Regions from separate parts of the Paenibacillus polygoni genome, predicted to be linked through region 2. Evidence: riboswitches for the same ligand, from Rfam matches in the RefSeq annotation. Region 2 holds a riboswitch; the other holds the start of a gene.
The links. Region 2 has a riboswitch for FMN ahead of QPK24_RS15225 (DMT family transporter). Riboswitches for the same ligand answer to the same signal wherever they lie in the genome.
Positions count from the first base shown of each region.

Region 1: linked by a shared signal. The riboswitch ahead of ribD (bifunctional diaminohydroxyphosphoribosylaminopyrimidine deaminase/5-amino-6-(5-phosphoribosylamino)uracil reductase RibD) and the one ahead of QPK24_RS15225 (DMT family transporter) in region 2 are both predicted to bind FMN.

Region 1 is NZ_CP127162.1:3,438,751-3,448,576, forward strand. It holds gene ytfJ (GerW family sporulation protein) at 145-582, opposite strand; gene QPK24_RS16465 (DUF2953 domain-containing protein) at 680-1,372, opposite strand; gene scpB (SMC-Scp complex subunit ScpB) at 1,514-2,119, opposite strand; gene QPK24_RS16475 (segregation and condensation protein A) at 2,088-2,888, opposite strand; gene ribH (6,7-dimethyl-8-ribityllumazine synthase) at 2,993-3,460, opposite strand; gene QPK24_RS16485 (bifunctional 3,4-dihydroxy-2-butanone-4-phosphate synthase/GTP cyclohydrolase II) at 3,486-4,727, opposite strand; gene ribE (riboflavin synthase) at 4,785-5,453, opposite strand; gene ribD (bifunctional diaminohydroxyphosphoribosylaminopyrimidine deaminase/5-amino-6-(5-phosphoribosylamino)uracil reductase RibD) at 5,460-6,575, opposite strand; FMN riboswitch at 6,820-6,985, opposite strand; gene QPK24_RS16500 (peptidylprolyl isomerase) at 7,115-7,555, opposite strand; gene QPK24_RS16505 (nucleoside 2-deoxyribosyltransferase) at 7,710-8,198, opposite strand; gene lysA (diaminopimelate decarboxylase) at 8,541-9,826, opposite strand, start outside.
Region 2 is NZ_CP127162.1:3,177,572-3,187,397, reverse strand. It holds gene QPK24_RS15255 (DUF4097 family beta strand repeat-containing protein) at 1-11, shown strand, start outside; gene QPK24_RS15250 (hypothetical protein) at 28-201, shown strand; gene QPK24_RS15245 (TolB-like translocation protein) at 289-1,050, shown strand; gene QPK24_RS15240 (hypothetical protein) at 1,237-2,241, shown strand; gene QPK24_RS15235 (4'-phosphopantetheinyl transferase family protein) at 2,424-3,143, opposite strand; gene QPK24_RS15230 (amidase) at 3,154-4,650, opposite strand; gene QPK24_RS15225 (DMT family transporter) at 4,758-5,708, opposite strand; FMN riboswitch at 5,842-5,986, opposite strand; gene QPK24_RS15220 (amino acid permease) at 6,421-7,809, shown strand; gene QPK24_RS15215 (WD40/YVTN/BNR-like repeat-containing protein) at 8,003-9,259, shown strand; gene QPK24_RS15210 (DUF2500 domain-containing protein) at 9,375-9,773, shown strand.

The DNA of each region.
Region 1 (9,826 bases), 260 kb from region 2:
TCTCCTCCGGGTCCTTTTGCAGAATCTTGTACTATACTATGTCCTTGTCCATCGAAGTATGTCCTTGTTTACTCAAACCGCTTGTCGTTATCAAAACAAATTCCCTTCCAGCACAAGACTGGAAGGGAATTTGCTTTGTTGCTGCTACTGGGAAGAAGAAAGAGTCGTTGTTGTGTTTGTTTGATTATTTTTGAACAGCTGCTGCATTTGATCAATTAATTTCGGCGCTTGATCAATAATTTTCTCGAACAAATGCGTATTGTTATCTAGAGGAACGATATTAACTCCATCTTTCCCCACAACAAGAAAAGCAATCGGGTGTATGGATACACCGCCCCCGCTGCCTCCGCCAAATGGAACGGCTGATGGTGAATGAGCACCGCTGCGGTCATACTGAGGATCTGTTTCTAGATGATAATCACTGCCTCCTGCTGCAAATCCAAAACCAACACGGCTAATCGGTAAAATAACGGTACCGTCTGGTGTTTCTACTGCATCTCCTACAATGGTATTTACATCAACCATCGCTTTAATATTTTCCATGGCTGTTTTCATTAGACCTTGAATCGGATGATCGGACATAGAATACATACCTCCTGCTAATCAATAGTTTGACATAATATAGGTTTCCCAACTTTTCCTCTTGCTATGTGCGAATTGAAGAAAAAAAGATTCTAAGTTATCCTCTGTTGTTTAACTCTCGTCGCCAAGCCCTAATTCCACCATGCGCATCCACGATACTATGACTTATGGTACGGAATATTTTCATCAACCTGAAAAACCGAATATAAGCCTGAAACTCGAAAAGCGTATCCAAGGACCACTTTTCCTCCCAGATCGCATTTACTTTTAGATTAGGACCGTCTGTAAACGTCACTTTGTAAGACAACCACCCGAGCAAGGTGTTTTTAATCCCCCACAACAAGCCGGTCAGTACAGAGGTGGTTACCACATCCTCCGTACCAAGCCTGGTTCGCCACACAAGTTTCGTTATGTGAAGCTTAGAAAAGTCGTTTGTCTCCCAGATACGAAGTGCATAAGCACTTTTCATAAGGTCCTTGATTTGATAATTGAATCCTTTTTTGCCTCGTTTATTAGTGGAAGAATCCTCTTGTGATCTATCGTCACCCTTTTTATGAGACAATTTCTCTGCTACGAGTTGAGCAAACTTGCTCTTGAGCTCTTCAAAACGTTCAGCTGGAAGTTCGTAATGAAATCGGACGGCGCCATATACCAATTTCACTCGGAATTCCATTTTTGCTTGAGTGTCTCGCGTCTTTATACTAGCTTCAATATGTATATTGGATAACAAAGCCAAGATGAGGAGTAGAATTATAACAGCTAAAAATATCAATCCAATCCAAATCCACACGCGGGTTTCCTCCTGTTTTATAAATATGTTTCTGCATGCTTACATGCATACATTCGTCTAGTATGTTCATAAAAAATGGAAAGCATTCTGCTGCTGAGCAAAAAGAAACCGACACTCTATAAAAGAGCATCGGTTTCTTCTTTAACTATTTTGCTGGTTATCTTCCTCAAAACCTGTCTGTTCAAGCTTTGTGAACAGAAGCTGGGTTTCTTCTTCTTGCGCTTCAGTTTCCTCAAATAAATTTGGTTCTGGCAGATCCTTCAGTGTCCCAAGACCAAAATAATCAAGGAATGCTTTTGTTGTTCCGTAGAGAATTGGTCTGCCAATGGCTTCCGCTCTTCCTACTTCGTGTATCAAATCTTTGTTGACCAGCGTATGAATCGCTCGTTCCGATTTGACTCCGCGAATTTCTTCAATCTCAATTCTTGTAATCGGCTGACGATAAGCAATGATGGACAGCGTTTCAAGTGCTGCCTGGGAAAGAGAAGAACGTGACGGCGAATAGGCTAGTTTTTCAAAATACGGAGCATGATCCGGAAGTGTACTCATTTGATAATTGCCGGCAATTTTCAGAATTTGTAGACCTCTCTGATGTTCTGCATACTCTTGTTTTAGCTCCTCGAGGGCACCAGCCACGATATCTTGAGACTCGTTAACGATTTCCGAGAGCTGCTTAACGCCCAGCCCTTCCTCTCCCGCTAAAAACAAAAGTCCCTCAATAATCGATTTCAATGTTCGCAAGTCCATCGATCTGTTTTTCCCCTCTCCATTCCATCACGATATCTTCAAACAATCGTTCCTGGTAACATACAATTTTTTTCATTTTCATCAACTCCAAAATCGCTAAAAACGTTACTACTACTTCTTGACGGATCATTTCTTCATGAAAAAGCTTGGAAAATAACATCTTCCCGCCATAACCTTTGGCTTGCAGTGCTCCTGCCACATCACGAATCCGATCTTTGACCGATATTTCATCCCGATGAATTTTAGCCACAGCCGGCTGCCTGGAAGATCTGCTTAGCGCTTTTTGAAAAGCTGCTATTAAATCTGAGGTATGAAGTCCCTGCACCGGATTACTAGGCTCTACCTGAACATATGGTGTCAGGTCTTCCGGCTCCTTAGAGAAGATCAAACTTCTCTCCGATTCCCTTTCATGCAGATGACGAGCAATTCCCTTAAATTTACGGTATTCCATGAGTCGCTGTACAAGTTCTGCACGAGGATCATACATTTCCTCTTCCATGTAGTCATCATAGATTTCATCTTCCGCAAACACCGGTGGTTTAGGAAGAAGTATTTTGGATTTAATCGCAAGCAAGGTTGCCGCCATGACAAGGAATTCACTTGTAATATCAAGTTCTAATTCCTGCATGGAATGAATGTAGTCCATATATTGATCTGTAATATGACTGATCGGAATATCTTGGATATCAATTTCATGTTTGTCAATCAAGTGCAATAAAAGGTCCAAAGGTCCTTCAAACGTTTCAAGCTTATAGGTTACAACCGTCAATGGACGCATCCTCCCGCTACAGTTACAAAATACAAGAGCCCTGCCCCCGTACCTTTTGTATTGTAACAAAAGATACGAGTACAGGGCACTACATTAAATAAGCACTATTTTAGCTGTTTCGTCAAGTTTGCCATCTCAATCGCTGCTACGGCAGCGTCCCAACCTTTATTACCTGCCTTGGTTCCAGAACGCTCAATCGCTTGCTCTATGTTCTCTGTTGAAACCAGTCCAAAGATGGTAGGAACACCTGTTTTCAGGTTAATTGCTGCAACTCCTTTGGACATTTCATTACATACATAATCATAATGAGTTGTTGACCCTCGGATGACGGTAGCCAGCGTGACAACTGCGTCATATTTGCCGCTCTCCGCCATCTTTTGTGCTACAAGCGGAATTTCAAAAGCACCAGGAACCCATGCCACATCGACTTCGTCATCTTTTACTCCATGGCGCTTGAAAGCATCAAGTGAAGCAGATAGTAACTTACTTGTTAAAAACTCATTAAACCGGGCTACCACCACTCCATATCGTAATCCCTCAGATACTAAGTTTCCCTCAAAAACATTTGCCATTATTTACATCTCCTTTTTATGACTTTTACAACTCTTTATTCTCGTTCTGTTCTATATCATCAAACGTTAACATATGACCAAGCTTTGCCTGCTTCGTATGGAGATAGGAAGTATTCTCTGCATTCTCTGCAATTTGAATAGGAACACGTTCCACAACTTCTAGACCATATCCTTCTAGACCTTTGATTTTACGCGGATTGTTGGTAAGAAGCCTGATTTTACGAATTCCCAGGTCTTTTAGAATTTGAGCACCGATGCCATAGTCCCGAAGATCTGCCGGAAAACCAAGTTTTAAATTTGCATCCACGGTATCGAGTCCCTGTTCCTGAAGCTTATAAGCTTTTAATTTATTAATAAGCCCGATTCCTCTTCCTTCTTGTCGCATATAGAGCAGAACGCCGCTTCCATTGTCATGAATTTGCCGAAGAGCTGCTTCAAACTGAGGACCACAATCACATCTATGAGAGTGGAAAACATCGCCTGTCAGGCACTCAGAGTGAACACGCACCAGTACAGGTTCATCCGTATTCAGCTCCCCTTTGACAAGAGCGATATGCTCTTTGTTATCTACTTCATTGGTATAGGCGATCGCCTGGAACACGCCAAAGTCAGTAGGCATCCGAACGCTAACTTCCCTTGTTACGAGTCTTTCTTGCGAATTGCGATAAGCGATCATATCTTTAATAGTAATCAGTTTTAGATCATGCTTTTTAGCCATTTCAAATAGATCAGGCAGACGAGCCATCGTTCCATCTTCTTTAATAATTTCACATATTACACCAGCTGGATAAGCTCCGCTCATTCGTGCAAGATCTACAGCGGCTTCCGTATGTCCTGCTCGTCTTAATACCCCGCCTTTTTTCGCGATTAAAGGAAACATATGCCCTGGTTTTCTGAAATCCTCTCCTGCAGCCTCAGGATCAATAAGCGACTTCACCGTCATGGAACGTTCTTGCGCCGAGATTCCTGTCGTTGTCAGCTTATGATCTACAGACACCGTAAAGGCTGTACCATGAAAATCTGTATTATGCTGAACCATAGGTTTTAAATCCAGCTCATTTGCTCGTTCTTGCGTAATCGGAACACACACGAGGCCGCGGCCTTCCGTAATCATAAAATTAATGACTTCTGGCGTAGCCAGTTCAGCCAGGGCGACGAGGTCCCCTTCATTCTCACGGTCTTCATCATCAACAACGATAACGACCTTTCCTTTTTGTAGATCCTGAATCGCTTCTTCTACGGTATGAAAATGAAATGTAGTTTCCATCAATGATTACCTGCTTTCACTTGATAGTCTTGTAATGAGGTATGAAATTTTTATTTTTTATGAAAAACCATGATTGCTCAAAAACTCATAACTGAGTCCAGCAGATGAATTCTTCTGTGAGGGACCGTTATTTTCACGATACCCGAGTAAGTGGTTCACATACTTTCCGATCACATCACATTCAATATTAATAAGATCTCCCGTATTTCGATAAGCCAGCACCGTCTGATCTAGCGTATGAGGAATGATGGAGACAGTAAAAGCACTCTCCGTAACATCTACAACGGTTAAGCTGGTTCCTTCCACAGTGATGGATCCTTTGGGAATGATATACCGAAATAATGCTGTACTTACCGGAGCTATTTCAAATACAACTGCATTTTGGTCTCGTATAATAGATCGAATATGGGCAGTACCATCAACATGACCTTGCACAATGTGACCGCCAAATCGACCTTTTGCAGACATCGCCCTTTCGAGGTTAACCCGACTTCCGCTTGCCAGTAATTTCAGATTCGTACTTCTATAAGTCTCAGGCATCACATCGACTAAAAATCCAGAAGCTTCGATCGAGGTTGCGGTTAGACATACGCCATTTACAGCTACACTGTCACCAATATTTAAATCCTCCATAACCCGTTTCGCTGAAATACCAAGCACCATCGCTTCGCCCTTTCGGCCTATACTCCGTACTTTTCCTACTTCTTCAACTAAGCCGGTAAACAAAATACATCACTCCTTATCCGCTTTCCGCCAGACGGGCACGCCTGAAATACGGATATTGTCATCCAGCATTTCTACCTGAAGATTGCTCAGCGTAATCGCTTCGCTCATTCGTTCTACTCCTTCAAAATAGAAGCTTCCGGGGTTCTTAAAGCCGCCGACAATTTTAGGAGCCATGAACATAACGAGCCGATCTACCAATTGGTTCTCCAGCATAGCTCCGTTTAACGTACCTCCGCCCTCCAGCAGAATCGAACTAATTTCAAGTTCACTAAGTTTACGGAGTGCGGCCAAGAGATCAACCCTTGAACCTGTACCAGAGCGAATGACCTGAACACCTTGTTTCTCAAAATAATCGGCGCGCTCCTTATCCGCTCCCTCCGTTGTAATCAGAATGGTAGGTGCAAGACCATCTTTCACTACCTTCGCGTCCGGGGGGGTTCGAAGCTGTGAATCTATGATGATCCGCACTGGATTTACTCCATCCACATCTAACCGGGTTGTTAACTCGGGATTATCTGCAATTACTGTCCCTACCCCGACCATAATCCCTTGATGTCGATGCCGGAGCAAGTGAACATGTTCTCTCGCTTTTTCATTTGAAATCCACTTACTATCTCCACTCTTGGCAGCTATTTTCCCATCTAGAGTGGAAGCTGTCTTCAGCGTTACAAAAGGAAGCCCTGTTGTAATATACTTGAAAAACTTTTCGTTAAGGTATTTCGCACGATCTTCAAGCAGTCCTACTTCCACTTCAATTCCTTGCTCCCGAAGCATAGAGATCCCTTTACCCGCAACTTCATGATTCGGATCCTCGCAAGCAATGATCACTTTTTTCACTTTGGCTCTGATCAACTTTTCACTGCATGGAGGAGTTTTACCGTAATGAGAGCAAGGTTCTAAGGTAACGTAAACGGTACTTCCTTCCGCTTCGGCCCCTGCCATCTCAAGAGCATGCACTTCCGCATGGCCCTTACCTCTTTGCAGGTGAGTACCGAGCCCAACCATTCGGCCGTTTTTGACAATGACACAACCTACGACCGGATTAATTCCTGTCTGCCCCTGTGCCCTTTCTGCCATTTCGAGTGCAAGTGTCATATAGAACTCATCATTCATTACGTCCATACTTATCACCTCATTCACTGTGCCTCTTTCATGCAATACAAAACAAAAAAGACCCTCAACCGATACATAATATCGGACGGGGGCCCTGAGAGAACGACGAATAAAAGCATAACAAATCAAAATTACTAATAAGCAGCTCTTCATTATAGGTATGCCAAATAAATAGACATAACAAAAAGAAAAACTTCTGCTAACTCAACTGATTTGATAGCTAGTATATAAACAAATAACGTCTATGTACTTTCTATTCCTTCTCTCATCCAGACTATACTGTCGGTTCCGGAGTTTCACCAGATCCACCGTAAGCATACGCTTAGCGGGTCACGGACTTAGACTGATCCATATTCCTATTACGTACCATGGAGGTCATCACCGCCGGTAGGGAATTTCGCCCTGCCCCGAAGGAAAATCGATATGAAATTGTAAAAAGCTTAATGAAATAGTAGCACCCTGCTCTAAAAAAATCAACAGGGTCTATAAATAATTCATTCTTACATGTAAAAAAGCACCCCTGATCGGGGGTGCCTGCGGACTAAATCCTATTCAACATCAAATACTTTAACCTCTACCATCTTGTCCCCATTTTTCATGTTAAGGGCTGTTTCAAGACCAGAAGTTACTTTACCAAATACAGTGTGAACACCATCTAAATGTGGTTGTGGTTCATGCACAATGAAGAACTGACTGGAGCCAGTATCTCTGCCTGCATGAGCCATAGACAAGGAACCTGCCACATGTTTATGAGGATTTCCTGCAGTTTCACATTTGATTGTAGTTCCGCTGCCGCCCATACCTGTACCTGTAGGGTCTCCACCTTGACTAACAAAACCTGGGATTACTCTGTGGAAGATAACTCCATCATAAAATCCTTCATTAGCCAATTTCTCGAAGTTTGCTACGGTGTTAGGAGCTTCATTTGGGTAAAATTCAAGTTCCATTTTTTCCCCATTTTCCATAACAATATATCCTTTTTTAGCCATTGTAATTCCTCCTAAAAAATAAATTGCCTCCAATAGCATACTATGAGTAAACACTGTAAAGCAACTTTGAGCGTTCTCATTATAAAAAAGAGAGCCTAAAAGCTCCCTTTAGTAAAAAAAGCAGAATCCTACCCTTTTCTTACTTCAATTACCTCTACATTACATCTCCAGTGAAGGGCATATTAGGCATGTCAATAAAATGGTAATCCGCAACTGCCTCTGCAGATTCCAGGTACGCATGACAACTTTGGCTAATCATCAAGTTAACAACACCTGACTTTTCATGCACAATGATAACAGGCTTACCTTTAGCAATGGCATAACCAATCTCAAAAGCTGTACCACTGTCTACATGTCCATGTCTTACACCATGCAGCTCAGTCTCTCCTTCATAATCAATCACTGCAACGATAACATCAGCCCAGTCAACATGCTTAACATCATTACGATAAACTGCATCTGCCCACTCTGCTGTATACATCGTTAGATGGGTTAGCTGCTCAAGTCTTGGAGAAAAGAACTCTCCAACATAAGGATTACTCTCCAGTGCTTTCTCAACTCTCTGCACTCTGTCAATTTGTTCCTCATTAAAAAACGGACTAGCAAGGTACACTTTAACCTTATTCATTTCTTGTTTCATCATAATCAATCTCCTCTTTTATAGTCATTATTTTAATTTGTTATCCTACCCAAATCAATACGCTACACTATTCATCTCTTAACTCGATCTGTAACCTCAGGTGAACCGGTTTAGTAAAAAGTGTTAATGGGACTGTTGCTAGGTTACGTCGCACTTCTCCTGATCACGGCGATATAAACAGCAGGAGCGTTCATTGATATCCAGATTGGATTTAGAAAACCAAAGTGACAAGCGTATGAGCCATAAAAAAAGAGAGCTTTTCAGCTCTCTCCACTCTTCCTGAAGCCACAGCTTCTAAGGTATGATTCTTGGTCTATCGACATTGTAGAACGTGATCTACTTTAATTAAGAAGTCACCGTTTGCTTATTCATACGTGCGGGAATCAGATCATTACGAACGATATCTTCGTGGCTCTCTCTACGAACAACCAAATCACTTTGTCCATCCTGTACAAAAACAACAGCGGGCCTGCGAATCCGGTTATAATTGCTTGCCATTGAATAGTTATAAGCACCCGTACAAGCTACCGCTAAGAGATCCCCTGTTTCCACTTTTGGCAGCGCCAAATCCCATATCAGCATATCTCCACTCTCACAAGCTTTTCCTGCAATGGATACCGTCTCAGCTGCAGGTTCATTCGCACGGTTAGCCAGCATAGCTTCATACTGAGATTCATATAATGCAGGACGAGGATTGTCTGACATTCCGCCATCGACAGCAACATATTTGCGAACTCCAGGAATATCTTTACTTGTACCTACGGTATACAGTGTAGTTCCTGCTTCCCCGACAAGACTGCGGCCTGGTTCAACCCAGATTTCAGGAAGCTCTTCACCAATACCTGCAAAATGATTCTTAACACCGTCTGTTATCGCTTTAACATACTGTGACACTTCTAGAGGTGTATCCCCCTCTACATAACGGATTCCAAATCCACCGCCAAGATTAACGACCTGGAATGTAAGTCCAAGCTTCTCTTTTACTTCTCTAGCGAATCCAGCTACACGCTCTACTGCCATCTGGAAACCTTCCACTTCGAAGATTTGAGAACCAATATGAGAATGTACACCAAGGAGCTGTAAATGAGACTGCTTACTTGCCAGTTCAATCGCTTCAAAAGCAGATCCATTACCAATATCAAATCCAAATTTTGAATCCGTCTGTCCAGTAGAAATATATTCATGTGTATGTGCTTCAACACCTGGAGTGATCCGCAGCAAAATTTTTACAGTCTGATTCTTCTCTGCTGCCATGGCTTGCAATAGATGAATCTCAGTAAAGTTATCTACTACAAAACAACCAATCTTTGCATCCAGGGCCATTTCAATTTCATCAGGTGTTTTATTGTTCCCGTGAAAATGAATACGTTCTGCCGGGAAACCCGCTTGCATTGCGGTATATAATTCTCCATCTGAAACCACATCCAAGGAAAGACCTTCCTGTTCCACAAGAGTGCACATTGCTTTTACACTGAAAGCTTTGCTTGCATAGGCTACTTGAAAAGTGAGTCCTGATGCTTTGAATGCATCCATATACTCTCTTGCACGCTGACGAATCAAATGCTCGTCTACGATGTACAGCGGTGTTCCATATTCTTTTTTAAGTTCAACCGTATCGCAGCCACCGATTT
Region 2 (9,826 bases):
GGAAACATTGAAGGGGGATAAGAAGAGATGGCGGGCTTCATTGTAGGAACAAGTTTAGCGGTACTAATATTGATTACGGGAATCGTAGGCCTGCTGATCAGTAAGCAAAAGAGAAAGAAGAACAAATGGGCGTGGTGGTTCATCTTGTTTGGAGGCTGTGCAATTATAAGTGCATTTATTAACGCAGGTGGTTTCACTTAATCGCCCAAGGAAAATTCCATTATTTTGAAAATAAATTCCCTTGTATTATACTAAGATATAAAGGTATTTTTATCGGGAGGTTAAATAATGAAAAAAATATTCAAAATAATGTTAGCTTTCACATTCGTTTCTCCTGTTTTTCAATTCAATCAACACTTTAGTAATGAAGCTAAAGCACAAATGGTAACAGATGATAGCACTTCATATTTCATAACGAAAGAAAAGCCTAGCAAAAAAGAAACAAAAAACAAGATTGTATTTGAGCAGGATAACGTAAGTGTAATAGCTACTAAGAAGAAGTCGGCTAATCCTCCATCTGACACTCTGATAGATTCTGTAGAGATCATAAATGGGACTCAAAACTATACTATAAATTTCACAGATGAGTTTGATACCATTAATTCAATTTCCATATCCCCAACCAATAAATTTCTTGCGCTGCAAGCAGGGAGTCTCGGCTACAACAGTTTATATGTCGTGAATCTCAAAAATGGCTCTTACAAACTGATTAATAGTATTGTGAAAAGTTCGAAACCAGTTGAAACCGTGACTGCTTATAAGTGGTCTCCTAATGGTCAAAAATTTGCCTTTTCTTATGGAGATCCTTCATTAAGTAGAATCGCAGTCTATAATGTGTTCTATAATACCTTCACCTACGTACCAAGAGAAACAAAAACGATGTCTACTGCATTTATACTTTGGGACAAAAACGGATCATTCATTGATTATGCAAGTGAATATCCTTCTGACGAATTCAAGTTATATAGATATTCTTTTGACACAAAGAATAATAAAGTGATAAAAAAACTAGCTGCTAAAGAACTCGCACAGATGAATACATTAAATTAATAACTAGATAAAAAGCAAGCTAAGGGAATGGGGCACCAATCACTATTTCTCGAAGCTTGCTTTTTGCTTAAAAACCATTGTTTAAGCATGAAAAGTAATATACTATAATTATATGGAAAAAATTACATAGAAAAGAGTGTCTGCGATGAATTTAGGGAAAAGTGATATTTCTAGGTTAAGTACCTTATGAGAAATAAATTATTAGCAAAAGGTTTACTGCTTACTGTAGTTCTTATACTTTTACTAGTTGGCTGTAATAGCAAAAATAATCTTATAGAACAGAATGATGATTATTTATCCATAACAACTACGACATATATTCAGCCTGATTCAGATGAAGTTACAACCTCCATCTCCAAGTACACTCCTAAAACAAAAGAACGAACAGAGATATTTAATTTCCCATATACATCAGAGTATCCACTAGGCGTTTTCAGTTCTAATGATAAAGTTGTTTATTATACTAAGACCGATGGTAATAAGCATGATCAAATATTTAGTTATAATCTAGAGACAAAAGAAGAAACGAAGTTAACAACCAATTTACGTGCTGTGAATCAAATCATACCTACGAAGGAAAAAGTCTTTTTTATTGCTGCTTCAAACAGGGTATTACGTTTAGGAATGTTGGATAAACAGAGCGGTGTTATTTCATACTGGGGCGATGAAGATACCAACGTTGAAACGATAACCATAAATCCAGATACAGAAAAAATATATATTTCTGCTTTTTCTTATAGTCAAGATCGGGAGGTTATCGAAAAGCAGTTTGTTTCCGATGAAAATAAATATTCTATGCCTTTGTTTTCTATCTATGAAACCGATTTTAAATTTACGGATACACAGCAGCTCTTTTCAGAGCATGCTTGGATAAGAATTCTGATGGTAAATAGGATAGATAATAAGATAATCGCTATTTATGACAAAGAATATAACTCTGGAGAAAAATCGAAAGCAGTATCCATTAATGCTAGTTCTCATGAGGTGGAAGAGTTCATATTACCGCCTGAAAGAATGCAAGTAGATGGAGCAAGTTTTTCAGTTGATGGAAAAGGTCTATATGTTACATCGGTAATAAATGATAAAAGAGGTATCTATTATTATGATTTCGAATCTAAAGAATACACGCCAGTTTTTATATCTGAGGATGGATTTATTAATAATTTTCAATTGATCTTAAGTAATCAGTAACAGATATTCGTGAACAAATGGTTGTCAGACGAAGTAGAAAGTCTGGTATAGTACACTAATATCGGCTCCTAAGTAAACAGAAACGTATGCGTAACAAATAGGCGTAGTGCAAGGGACTTTAACCTCTGCACTACGCCTAGCTTTTTATCACGACAATACACTTACTATTACACTTACTGTTTTCAGATAATTGAAATCAGTGTATCCCAACGAACGGCTTCAACTTGTTTAGGAAAGTCTGGCTCTCGCCCACATACCGCAAGAGCATACCCCGGATCAATCCTATATTGCTTAAAATACCAGCTGGTATCTAGTGTATCCGAACGATACAACTCTACGTTATTACTCTCTTCGTTATTATGTTCTTGATTTTGCTCCCTGAATTCAAACGAAAAAGAGTCAAGTGGGATCGAGAGGCCCGAACCTTCTGCTTTTATATAACTTTCCTTCAGCGTCCAAAGACTGTAAAAAAGAGATTGCTGTTGTTCCTCGTTTTGTTCTTGAAGCAGGCTGACTTCAGTAGGTGAAAAGAAGCGCTCGGCAATAGAGATCTCTATGGGATTAGCGGCCGTCTCAATATCGATCCCAACCGGATTATAATCAAAAGCGGCTACGACCCAATCTCCAGAATGAGAAATATTATAGTGACATGAAGGATATTCTGCAAGTTCCGGTTTACCATAAGCATTATATTTCTTAACAAGCCCAGAGGGGGGGATTCTCCACCGCTCTAAAGCATATCTTTGCAGAAGAAGTTCACCGCAAAGGGTGCGCAGCTGATCTTCAGGCTGACGAAACTTCTGAATCTTAGCTTGCAGCTGAGAGTTCATTAAGGGTATGATTCGCATCCAGTCTATACCCGAATCTAATATTGGACGGAGATGCACTGACCAGATATCCATTTGTCACGTCCTATTCATTTTTTAACATGGGATTGTCCATGAGATCTACCCAAAGCGATGAACTTTCGAGTAAGGAAGCTAAGGTGAATAACTCATTCTCATGCCCCTTTGCGGCCATCACTTGTACGCCGATGGGAAGTCCTGACTCTGTTAGATGAATAGGAAGACTCATCGCTGGATTGCCTGTAAGATTAGCTAACTGTGTAAACGGGGTATAGGTCAAGCTTGGAAGGAACATTTCATAGATAAGTTCCTGTTGTTTAGCCTTTGGTAAATCGCTCACGGAAAGCAAGTGCTCGATCTTTTCTGGTCCAGGCGTAAGTTCTCCCACAAGCGGTGCCGGATAGGCATTGGTTGGTGTAATGTAAAAATCATAACGATCATAAATCGTACCCATCTGAGCAGCTGCGACATCCCATTCCGCTAAACTGTGGACAAATTCGGCAGCAGATAACTTACGGCCTGCTTCAAGCAGAACCCATCCTTCGATTTCGATATCTTCCGCAGTAATGGATCTGCCAAGTCCGCGTTCCATGCCAAGAACCATAGCAGCCATTTCACCGCTGTTCATCATGTAATAGTTCTCCATCAGACGGACCCCATTTACAGGGCTCAGTTTTTCTTCCACAACATGTCCTTCAGATTCTAGAAAGCGAACCAGTTTATGTACCGCTTCTATAGCATCTTCACTCACAGGTGTACATACAGGTGAGGTAGTGGTATATGCAATACGGTATTTACGTTTAAGCGGCGCATACATATCTTCGAGATAACGCCCAGGATATAGCGGAACTTGAAAAGCAGCTTCATTCTGAATAACTTGGAGTACATCGAGAAGAGCAGCACTGTCTTTAACCGTCTTGGATAGTGCAAAATCGATGGAGGCCCCTTGCCATTGTCTACCCACGCCAGGGCCAACCGGTGTACGTCCTCGGGTTGGTTTAAGTCCGAAGAGTCCGCTGAAGGATGCAGGGATACGAATGGATCCTCCGCCATCACTTGCTCCTGCGATTGGAACCATTCCAGACGCAACGGCTGCTGCGGAACCTCCGCTGGAACCGCCAGGGGAGTGCATGGTGTTCCATGGATTCCGAGCAGGTCCGTGCAGCTTTGGTTCCGTAATATTTTTGAGGCCGAATTCCGGTGTATTGGTATGACCGATCGGAATAAAGCCGGCTTTTCTTAACTTGGCAACGAAATGAGAATCATATAAAGGTTTATGCTGTGTAAACAGCTTAGAGCCAGAGGTGAGCGGTTCACCCGCGATGGCTTGGGAAATATCTTTTAACAAAATAGGTACACCTGCAAAAGGCTGCTCCATAATGCTCACCTGTTCAGCTTCAATCAGGGCTTGTTCATATCTTGTATGTACTACAGCATTTACTTTTGAATTTTGTTTTTCAACTTGTTCTATTGCAGCTCGAACTAACTCGGCAGGTGAAGCTTCCCGGTCTCTGATGAGCGCAGCAAGTCCTACGGCATCATAGGAAGTGTACTGGTTTTTCATGTCAATCATCCTTTCTGAATATGATTTTACCATACGCAAGAGCGCTGTCGTTATCTCGTACATAAAAAAAGCCATGTCTTTAGAGACATGGCAGGATGGGACCTTTATTAGTTTATAGAAAGCTGGTTCTGATTCGTCTGTTGCTGACGCGTTAGAATAAACAGAACGGACCATATGAAGATAAAGCCTACGAGCTGAGCCAGTGTAATCATTTCACCAAAAGCAAGCCAGTTTACAATAATACCAGTCATCGGAAAACTCAGTTCAGCGAGTGTAGCCATAGATGCTTTTGTTGAAGATAAGCCTTTATAGTACAGAAGCAGACTCAGTAGTCCTGGCAGTAAGGCTTGCGCAAGAAGATTTATAATGATACTGGTAAGTGCAGGACCCGCTTGCGGGAGGTTGGTTACTCCACCTTCAATCCATGTCATTCCAACAAGCAAAGGGATGGCGAATACATACCGGATTGAAGTAACAGTACTATACTGAATTTGACCAAGGAGCAGACGGCCCATCACTGTAGAACCGCCCCATAGAGCAGCTGCTAAAAGGGACAAGATGCTGCCAATTTTGAGCCACTGGGTTCCTTCGCCAAAGGGTAAGTGAAATCCAAAGGTAAGTAGATACGTACCGATGATCGCTATGGTAAACAGAGCGCCAAACTTTTGTGGCAATGTTTCTTTTAGAATTAATTTAGCTAAAAGAATAGCAAAGATAGGCTGCATTTTCTGCAGTAAGATGACTGCATTTAAGTCACCGTTTGTCAGTGCCATCGTGAAGATAACAGACGCAAGTGCAGATCCGCCCCATGAAATAAATAACATGGCAAGGTAGTGCTTCAGCTTCAAATGTTTCAATTCATGACGATTCCTCCACAGAATCGGACCTGCGACAAGACATACAAGTAAATGTTCTACGAGAACAACTTGCATGGAAGTCAGATGTTCTAACAAGTTGATACGAAACAGGGGACTTATTCCCCATAAAGCTGCCCCAAGGGCAACCAGCCAAAAACCAGTCGAACTCGAATTTCTTTTTGCGTGGGTAGTGTTTTCCATCATCAAACTCCTCCATCGAATTTGAAAATGGTATCTTCAGTTAACAAAACCCCTATCATCTCAGCATACTGCATGCCAAAAACAATAGGGGTTGATCAAACAAACATGCGAAATAACACGGCACGTTGTTATATTTGATCTTCTCTCATCCGGACTGTACCGTCGGCTTTGGAATTTCACCAAATCAGTCAATCTTCCATAATAAGAAAATTGAGTCGCGGGCTTCGCTAATAAGCGTCACCGCCGGTTGGGAATTTCACCCTACCCCGAAGATCCATTATTCAATTAGCTGATATATTTTAGTAAGTAAATGAGTTGTTGTAACTCTGTAGCTGTTATCATAATACAGGAAGCGCTGTCACAGCAAGTACTTTTTTTATAGACACGTATACTTACTAATATCTTCTATTCCTATAAGTTAAACATTCATCAAGAATCGGCCGTATCATCCGCTTCCATCATCCCGAATTTCATTATATACAGGAATCGATAATTCGGTGATTGAGTTGTGTCTTTTACGGAATGAATAGCGTCTTTTTCAAGTCGAAAATAGCATAATACTAGTGGGAATAGGAGATTGAGTAAGAGAAGTGTAGTGATTTGCTTATTCCTTTAAATATTCATTGACAGGGTCATTTCATATTTAGATAATAAAACAGCATTGCTATGAAACTTACGAATAGTAGGGCAACTTACATCTAGGAGTGACTTTATGGATTTATTACGTAAGAAACATTTTGACCCCAATCAAAAAACGGATAACAATCTAAAGAAATCGCTGGGCCCTTTTGATCTGACCGTCCTTGGAATAGGGGCGATTATCGGAACGGGTGTCTTTGTCGTTACGGGAACTGCTGCCGCAGATAATGCCGGTCCAGCACTCGTTATTTCATTTGTTGTTGCTGCCCTGGTATGTATTCTTGCAGCACTTTGTTATTCTGAACTAGCTTCCACGGTAACGATATCCGGCAGTGCCTATGCATACAGTTACGCCGCTTTTGGTGAAGTGTTCGGCTGGTTAATGGGTTGGGCTCTTGTACTCGAGTACGGCTTAGCTGCCGCTTCTGTTGCGAGTGGGTGGTCTGCCTATGTGCAAGGACTATTAGCTGGTTTTAATATCCATTTGCCTGCTGCATTGTCTGGAGCATTTAATGCAGCCTCAGGACAAATTGTGGATTTACCGGCCGTTATTATTATCTTGCTGATTTGTTTGCTATTAACAAGAGGCGCGAAAGAAACGGCTAGATTTAATGCGTTTATGGTGTTTGTTAAAATAGCTGTCATTCTCATCTTTGTCATCGTTGGAGCTTTTTACGTGAAACCGGATAACTGGACACCGTTTATTCCATTCGGATATTCAGGGATTCTGAGCGGTGCTGCGTTAGTGTTTTTTGCCTATATTGGTTTCGATGCTGTAGCAACCGCGGCGGAAGAAGTTAAGAACCCACAGCGAGATCTGCCGATCGGTATTATTGCTTCACTATTAGTGTGTACGTTACTCTATGTAATTGTTGTTGTAGTCCTTACAGGCATGGTACCTTATACAGAACTTAGTGTAGCTGATCCGGTAGCCTTTGCACTTCGGTTCGTTCAGCAAGATTTTGCAGCAGGACTCATATCGCTAGGGGCGATTGCTGGAATAACAACCGTTTTACTTGTACTGTTATTCAGTCAAACAAGACTCTTATTCGCCATTTCTCGTGATGGACTGCTTCCTAGATTTTTATCCAAAGTAGATGAAAAGAGACAGACTCCTGTTCGAAGTACTTGGATGGTTGGACTTGTTATTGCCTTGTTATGCGGATTCCTTCCACTTGATAAACTGGCAAGTCTGACAAATATGGGCGCATTATTCGCTTTTGCTATCGTATCTTTAGGTGTAATTGGATTGCGTAAAGCAAGACCGGACCTTAAGCGAGGCTTTACGGTTCCGTGGGTACCATTTCTTCCTTTGTTAAGTGCTGGTTGTTGTTTCCTGCTCATGTTCCAATTAGACATTTGGACCTGGATGGGATTCATCCTTTGGATGATTGTAGGACTTCTTATTTATTTATTCTACGGATACTCGCATAGTGAACTTGGTAAAAGTAATCCTAAATAAACCATTTTTCTAGATAAAATATACTGATTTTAAAAAGCTTTCGGCTAGTTGCCGGAAGTTTTTTTGTTTATTACAGAAGAATTCATTTCCGTTGCAAATGGATTCAGACAAGTAACAGATTTGACTCTCATTCAACACGAATTATGCTATAATGACTAACTTAGAGAAAAAGCTATGGCAGAAAGGTGATAACATGCGTAGAGCAATCGTATGGTCATTAGCATGTATGCTGGTATTGCTGCTTGCAGCCTGCAGTTCGAAAGAGTCCGAACAAGTGCAGCCGACCATAAAAGAAGAACCTGTAGAGACAGGGCAAACCCTTACATTAGTAGAACCAGAATATTATGAAGTACCGGATAGTAATAAATATCAAATTCAAACAAGATTGACTGATTTTCAACTCATCCATGGTTATGGAGGTCTTGCTTGGGGCGTTACTCGTAATGAATTAAGACTGTATTATACGCGAGATAACGGAGCAACCTGGGTTAATATTTCTCCTTCAGCCAATGTGAAGTTTTCATCTAACCCTGTTTACGGAAAAGATATTTTCTTTTTAGATGGAGAACATGGATGGATCGTTCGTTCGGGAACGGATGGAACCAATAATGTCGTTCTGCGTACGGATGATAGCGGAGAGAGCTGGAAGATCGCTTCACTTGAAGAATCGCAAACCGTAACAGCCCTTCATTTCAATTCTAGTAAACACGGTTATCTCATGACGAGTGAGAGTGTGGGGACAGTAAAAGAACAAAAAACATTATATATTACGACCGATGGCGGAGTTAACTGGACCCAAACATCAACGAATAATCCAATTCAGGCTACAGATGAAGCGATTCCACTACAAGGTTATGCGATGGGCATGATGTTTACAGACAACGGGAAAGGTTTTGTACCTGTTCTAGAGCTGGGAACACCAAAAATGTACGTAACTAGCGATGACGGTGAGACTTGGAGCATGGACAAGTCATTTTTTAATCGTACTTCATCACTTCATACGAAATGCTCTTCGTTTACAATGGGAGAAATGGAGTCATTAAGCGTTAATCATCATAAACTTTACATACCGCTAGGATGTTCTGAAGGAGACCAAGTTAAGTACAGCGGATTATTCACAGATGATAGCGGCGATACATGGAATCATGTCCAATTTGAGCTGCCGGCAGAAAGCGGGACAGATAAACGGCTGTATCCTACTTTTGTCTCTGATCATATAGGGTGGATGTTACAAGGAAAAACAATATACCAGACAACTGATCAAGGGAAAACTTGGTCTAAACTTGCAGGCAGCAAGAATCTGTCTGATTTATTGGATAAGTACCCTGAGGTTGTGAAAATGCAGTTCGTTACGACAAAAGTCGGATGGATCTTACTTGAAAATGCAACGGAGAAGAAATCAATATTGATGCAAACGACGGATGGCGGGCTGAACTGGGAAGTGTTATAACAAAGAAAATTTGTATTATTCTGCTAAAGAGATGACAAGTTCCTTTCCATAGTGGCATATACTTGAACAGAATGACGGTTTGTCAGAAGCCAGAACTTGGACGGGAGGAGACGGCGTGGGATTTGAATCTTTCTGGATGTTTGATTTTTTCGGAACGGTATTCCCTGTAGTGTTTGTCGTGATTCTCGGTATTATTGCTATTTCCATTGGAAAAGAAGCTCTTCAGTGGGGGAAAAACAAGAAACAGCCTGTCCTCACAGTGCATTCTCGGATTACGGGTAGACGTATTTCTGTTCAGCAGCAGACAAATCAGAGCGAAGGCAACCATACGAGAACCATGTATTATGTCACGTTTGAAGTAGAGAGTGGCGATCGATTGGAGTTTAAAGTCGCCGGTAAAGAGTATGGTCTATGTTCTGAAGGAGATGAGGGAAGACTCACTTTTCAAGGAACGCGTTACATAGGCTTTGAACGTCTTGCTAGAGTATATGCCGAGCCGGTTCACGGGTCTTAGGGAAAGATACGGAGCTGATGCATGAGTGAAGTTGTCTTCTATTCATTTCTCTT